One region of the Kitasatospora sp. NPDC036993 genome, then DNA from elsewhere that is predicted to be linked to it. Evidence: predicted binding sites of a transcription regulator. Region 1 holds the regulator's gene; the other holds the start of a gene.
The links. The regulator HspR, encoded in region 1, represses chaperone genes until heat shock. The targets are predictions, from matches to a motif close to TTGAGNNNNNNNNNCTCAA.
Positions count from the first base shown of each region.

Region 2: lon (endopeptidase La) is a predicted target of HspR. The motif match lies at 1,386-1,404, and genes of this name have one in related genera.

Region 1 is NZ_JBVJRP010000001.1:185,251-188,628, forward strand. Features, by position in the region: gene dnaJ (molecular chaperone DnaJ) at 1-1,162, shown strand, start outside; gene ACZ7C5_RS00870 (heat shock protein transcriptional repressor HspR) at 1,179-1,697, shown strand; gene ACZ7C5_RS00875 (helix-turn-helix domain-containing protein) at 1,889-2,890, shown strand.
Region 2 is NZ_JBVJRP010000006.1:345,411-348,788, forward strand. Features, by position in the region: gene ACZ7C5_RS15480 (rhomboid-like protein) at 478-1,212, shown strand; gene lon (endopeptidase La) at 1,427-3,378, shown strand, end outside.

The sequences.
Region 1 (3,378 bases):
TGGCAAGGACTTTGTCGAGAAGGACTACTACAAGGTCCTCGGCGTGCCCAAGGACGCCACCGCCACCGAGATCAAGAAGACCTACCGCAAGCTCGCGCGCGAGTTCCACCCCGACGCCAACACGGGTGACCCCAAGGCCGAGGAGCGGTTCAAGGACATCTCCGAGGCGTACGACGTCCTCTCCGACGAGAAGCGCCGCAAGGAGTACGACGAGGCCCGCAGCCTCTTCGCCAACGGCGGCTTCCGGGCCGGCGGCGGCCCCGGCGGCACCGGCAGCTACAGCTTCGACTTCGGCGACCTCTTCAGCGGCCAGCAGGGCGGCGGCGGGGGCGGCGGAGGCGGGCTCGGCGACGTCTTCGGCGGCCTCTTCAACCGCGGCGGCACCCGGCAGGCCCCGCCCAGGCGCGGCGCCGACGTCGAGACCGAGGTGACGCTCTCCTTCGAGGAGGCGGTCGACGGCGCGACCGTCCCGCTGCGGATGACCAGCCAGGCCCCGTGCCGTCACTGCAACGGCAGCGGCGCCAAGTCCGGCACCACCCCGCGGGTCTGCCCGACCTGTGTCGGCGCGGGCACCGTCAGCCGCGGCCAGGGCGCCTTCGCGCTCTCCGAGCCGTGCAAGGACTGCCGCGGCCGGGGCATGATCGTCGACGACCCGTGCCCCGACTGCCACGGCAGCGGCCGGGCCAGCTCGGCCCGCACCATGCAGGTCCGCATCCCGGCCGGCGTCCAGGCCGACCAGCGCATCCGGCTCAAGGGCAAGGGCGCCCAGGGCGAGCGCGGCGGACAGCCCGGCGACCTCTACGTCACCGTGCACGTCGACCCGCACCCGGTCTTCGGGCGCAAGGGCGACAACCTCACGGTCACCGTCCCGGTCACCTTCCCCGAGGCGGCGCTCGGCGCCACCATCGAGGTGCCCACCCTGAACGGCCCCGCCGTGAAGCTCAAGCTCCCCCCGGGCAGCGCCAACGGCCTCACCATGCGCGCCCGCGGCAAGGGTGCCACCCGCAAGGACGGCACCCGCGGCGACCTCCTCGTCACCGTCGAGGTCGTGGTGCCCCAGCAGGTCGCCGGCGACGCGCTGAACGCCCTGGAGCAGTACCGCGAGGCCACCGCCTCCGACGATCCGCGAGCCGCCCTGTTCCGGGCGGCGAAGGGAGCGTGACGACCAGATGTCCCCGATGAACCCGATCGATCCCGACACCCCGATCGGCCCCGGCGTCGGCGAGGGCCTGCCCGGTGCCGGCCCGCGCCGCACCCGCCGGGCCGCGGCCCCGCCGCAGTACGTCCTCACCGAGGACACCCCGGTGTACGTCATCTCCGTGGCCGCCGAACTGTCCGGGCTGCATCCGCAGACCCTGCGCCAGTACGACCGCCTCGGCCTGGTCTGCCCCGACCGCACCGCGGGCCGCGGCCGCCGCTACTCCGCGCGCGACATCCAGCAGCTGCGCGAGGTCCAGCGGCTCTCCCAGGACGAGGGCATCAACCTGGCGGGCATCAAGCGGATCATCGAGCTGGAGAACCAGGTCTCCGCCCTCCAGTCCCGCGTCGCGGAACTGGTCGACTCCCTGGAGGGCGCCGCCAGCGCCCTGCGGCAGCGCGAGGCCGCCGTCCACGCCTCCTACCGCCGTGACCTCGTCCCGTACCAGCCCCCCACCCCGCAGTCCAGCGCCCTCGTCGTCTGGCGCCCCAGGCGCTGACCGGGCCACCCACCGAGCCGCCGGCCCCTCCTCTCGGGGGGTGCCGGCGGCTCGGTGTTGGTGAGAGAGTGTCGCTCTGGCGATCGGCCAAGCTCGGGAGAGACCGGCGATCTCATCATCAGCAATGGTCACGCGCCCTAGGATCTGCTGGGACGGGTCACGGCGGGTTGGGTCAACGGCAAGGAGCCGGCATGAGTGGACGAGCTCAATTCGGCCCCATCACGAGTGGGGGGCCGATACTTTCCGCGGAAGCTCGTGCGCTTTTCCTGCACATCATCAGGACCGGCGGGAGTACGTCGAAAGAGGTCCCGGCCCCGGGTGAATCGGGTCCGCTGGACGAATTGATCAGAATAGGCCTTCTGGTCCCTGACCTCGACGCGCCGGACAGCCTGATCGCCATCGACCCGACCCAGCTTTCGGAGAGCCTCAGCAGCACCTGGCAGCGACAGGCGCTCGAGCTTCTCACCCGGGCCGTCGCCCTGCCGACCGAACTGAGCGAACTCGCCCAGGAGTTTCACACGCCCGGACAGGTCGGCGGCTCGATCGAGTATGTCCATGGCAAAGTGCTGATAAATCAGAAGATGCAGCAGTACGCCGACGCGGGCGCCGAGGAGGCGCTGGCACTCCAGCCAGGGGGTCCACGGCCTCCCGAGCTCCTGGCCTCGGTGATCGACCGGGACCTCGCCATGCTGGGCAACGGCACGAAGATCCGGACGATCTACCACGCCAGCACGCGTTACCACCAGCCCACCCGGGACTACGTCACACGCCTGGCCAAGGCCGGCGGCCAGTACAGAACCCTTGACGAGCCCTATACCCGGCTCATCGTCATAGACCGGAAGATGGCCGTCATCCCGGTCGCGCACGACTTGAACATGGCGGCCTTCATCCACGAACCCGCGGTGGCCACCTACCTCGCCGAGCAGGTCTTCGAGCCGAGCTGGAGCCGCGCCCTCGACTTCGACGGGGACCGCGCCGTCCCCCAGCAGGTCGTCTCGCGGCTTCGCCAGACGATCATCGATCTACTGCTGGCGGGAACCAATCACAGAGTCATCGCGAGACGCCTGGGAATCAGCGAACGCACCCTGGCCCGCCATATCGCCGAGATGCGCGAGGAGCACAATGTGGACTCCTTGTTCCAACTCGGATACGCGCTCGCGCGGGCTGAATCCACAAACGGGAACCATCCGTAGAGACATGCCCGCGCCAGCGGCGCGTCGGATCAGTGGCGGGTAAAAACGCGCCGGCCGCCCACCTGCGAATACGTTTCCCGCGGACGAGGAAGTCCGGGGAAGTCTCGCATCAGTGCCGGTCGGCACACGCGGTCAGCCCCAGCTGATGTCGTCGAGGACGGAGACAGCGGCAACGGCCGACGAGTCGGGCGCCGCCTGCCCGTGGTCGACCGCGAGATACCCGCCGAGCAATGCAGCCGCACCGACAACCAGAGGCAGGACCGCGTTACGGACGAAACGGCACAAGTGAGACATGCCCACCCCTTCTGTCATCTGCGTCGAACGCAGCGCCTAGACAAAACTTACCGACCACATGTTGCCGCAGGGTGCACGAGCCTGCCAATAGCTGCACGCCTGAGAACGCGTCATCTCCCTGCCAGGCATCCATATGACACCGGGAAGCCCTGGACGGGGCAGGTGCCACAGATGGACGATCAGTTCGCCCCCGA
Region 2 (3,378 bases), on a different contig from region 1:
GCCCATGTCTCCCGCGCACTTCGCAGCGTACGGACAGTGGATGCTTCCCGGCAGGTGGACCGGACGTTTCCGGCCCGTGGGCCGGCTGTCGGGCCGCCCTCGGACCCACTGCACGAGTGGGCACGGGCCGATACCTTACCCGGCGAATTTTCACCGCGTAACGGTACGTATGCACTCCAGTTGACGCCAAGTCGCCGGTCAGAGGCCCTGCTGTCGCGTTAATGGAGAGAAGGTCTGGACCAATGCCGGGAATCCGGCGGCCCGCCGCGGCGGCGGTCTTCACGGGCTTTTCCCAGGTGCCTCTCAGAACCTCGACGTACGGTGACCGCGACGACACCCGACCGGGCGGAATCCGCAGTGCGGGCCGGTACGTTGGACACCTGGCGGGAGTCGGTGGCTGCGGCGTGGAGCGGAGGCGGCATGGCTGGTCCGGGGCGGGGTGCCGACGGGTTCGGGACCATGGGAGCGCCGTACGGAATGCTCCGTCTCGGCCTGCGCGCCGGTGTCGTGGAGTGGCTGCTGGAACGGATGCCGACACCCCGGCGGACGCCCTTCACGCTCGGATATCTCGCCGTCGTGGGAGCCACCACGACCTTCGCCAGGCTCGCCGATCCGGAACTCGTGCAGCGGTTGCAGGAGGCCTCCAGTTCGGACGGGCACAACCTCCTCCAGCATCCTTTGCGTGCGCTCGTGCTGAGCGGATTCTGGGTGGCCGGCGAGGTGTGGATGCCGTACCTGTGGGGATTCGCCGTCACCCTCGCGCCGCTGGAACGCAGGGTCGGGCCGGCCCGGGCGGCGGCCGTGTTCGCCGCCGGGCACGTCGCGGCGACGCTGCTCTCCCAGGGGGTGGTGATCACCGCGGTGGAGACCGGGCGGATGGCGCCCGAGGCGATGGACTACCTGGACATCGGGGTCAGCTACGGCGTGCTCGCCTGCCTGGGCGCGCTGGCCGGGCTGCTCTCCTGGCGCGGGCGGCTGCTCGCGCTGGGCGGCGCCGGGCTGATGATCGCCGAGCAGATCGCCACCGACAAGGACGTGATCACCGGAGTGGGGCACCCGGCCGCGGTGCTCACCGGGGTCGCGCTGTGGCGCTGGCTGCGCCGGATCGAGCGGCGTCCGCCCCGGCCGCGTCCGGCCGCCGTGACGGCGGCCGCCCCCGCGGCCGCCCCCGCGGCCGGCGGTGCTTCCGCGCGGGTGCGGCCGGCGCGTTGACGCCGCCGCCCGGGCGGGGCCTCCCCGGGGCCGGAGCGTTCACTTCAGGCTCCCTTAAGGCGCGGTCGGTGCTTTCGGTGCTCTTTTGACGGAGCCGGAAGCGGTGCTTCCCGTGCCGAATCGTGTTCGCTCACGGCGAACTGGACGCCGGGAACATCCGGCGCCCGCGAAGCCTTAGTCAGGTCGACTCAACTTCACTGACCGGGGAGAGATCATGGCATCGACGTCCACACCGCTCACCCTGCCCGTACTGCCGCTGGACGACGAGGTCGTCCTGCCGGGCATGGTCGTCCCGCTGGACCTGAAGGACTCCGAGGTGCGCGCCGCGGTCGAGGCCGCCCGCGCGGCGGCCACCGGCTCCGGCAAGCCGCAGGTCCTGCTGGTCCCGCGGATGGACGGCTCGTACGCGGCGGCCGGCACGCTGGCCACCGTGGAGCAGGTCGGCCGGCTGGCCGACGGCGAGCCCGCCGCGTTGGTGCGGGCCGTGCGCCGGGTCAGGATCGGCGTCGGCACCACAGGCCCCGGCGCCGCCCTCTGGGTGGAGACCACGCCCTTCGAGGAGTCCTCGGCCGGGACACCGGTGGCCGGGCGGGCCGCCGAACTGGTCAAGGAGTACAAGGCGCTGTCCACCCAGTGGCTGCGCAGGCGCGGCGCCTGGCAGGTCGTCGACCGGGTGGACCGGATCGAGGGCGTCGGCGAGCTCGCCGACAACATCGGCTACGCCCCCTTCGTCACCCCCGAGCAGAAGCTCAGGGTGCTGCTGGAGGCCGACCAGGTCGCCCGCCTGGAGTACGCGCTGGCCCTGCTGCGCGACCACCTCGCCGAGGAGGAGGTCAACGACACCATCCGCAAGGACGTCGAGGAGGGCGTGGCCAAGCAGCAGAAGGAGTTCCTGCTCCGCCGTCAGCTGGAGGCCGTCCGCAAGGAACTGGCCGAGCTGAACGGCGAACCGGCCGACGAGGAGGGCGACTACCGCGCCCGGGTCGAGGCCGCCGACCTCCCCGCGGGCGTCCGCGAGGCGGCGCTCAAGGAGGTCGACAAGCTGGAGCGCGCCTCCGACCAGTCGCCCGAGGGCTCCTGGATCCGCACCTGGCTGGACACCGTCCTGGAGCTGCCCTGGAACGAGCGCACCGAGGACGCCTACGACATCGCCGGCGCCCGCGCGGTGCTGGACGCCGACCACGCCGGCCTGACCGACGTGAAGGAGCGGATCGTCGAGTACCTGGCCGTCCGCAAGCGCCGCTCGGACCAGGGGCTCGGGGCGGTCGGCGGCCGCCGGGGAGGCGCGGTGCTCGCCCTGGTCGGCCCGCCCGGCGTCGGCAAGACCTCGCTCGGCGAGTCGGTGGCCCGTGCCATGGGCCGCGAGTTCGTCCGGGTCTCGCTCGGCGGCGTCCGGGACGAGGCGGAGATCCGCGGCCACCGGCGCACCTACGTCGGCGCGCTGCCGGGCCGGCTGGTCCGGGCGATCAAGGAGGCCGGCTCGATGAACCCGGTCGTCCTGCTGGACGAGATCGACAAGGTCGGCTCCGACTACCGGGGCGACCCGGCCGCCGCCCTGCTGGAGGTGCTGGACCCGGCACAGAACCACACCTTCAGGGACCACTACCTGGAGGTCGAACTCGACCTCTCCGACGTCGTCTTCCTCGCCACCGCCAACGTGCTGGAGGCCATCCCCGAGCCGCTGCTCGACCGGATGGAGCTGGTCCGGCTGGACGGCTACACCGAGGACGAGAAGGTCGTCATCGCCCGCGACCACCTGCTCCCGCGCCAGCTGGAGAAGGCCGGCCTCGACGCCGGGCAGGTCGGCGTCGACGAGGAGGCGCTGCGCCGGCTCGCGGGGGAGTACACCCGCGAGGCGGGCGTCCGGAACCTGGAGCGCTCGATCGCCCGGGTGCTGCGCAAGATCGCCGCCCAGGCCGAGCTGGGCGAGCGCGAACTGCCCGCCGCGGTCGGCGCGGAGGACCTGCGCGCCCTGATCGGCCGGCCGCACCACGTGCCGGAGTCCGCCCAGGAGCCGGCCGAGCGCCGCACCGCCGTCCCGGGCGTGGCCACCGGCCTCGCGGTGACCGGCGCCGGCGGCGACGTGCTCTACATCGAGGCCTCGCTGGCCGACGCCGAGACCGGCGGCAGCGGGCTGACCCTCACCGGGCAACTGGGCGACGTGAT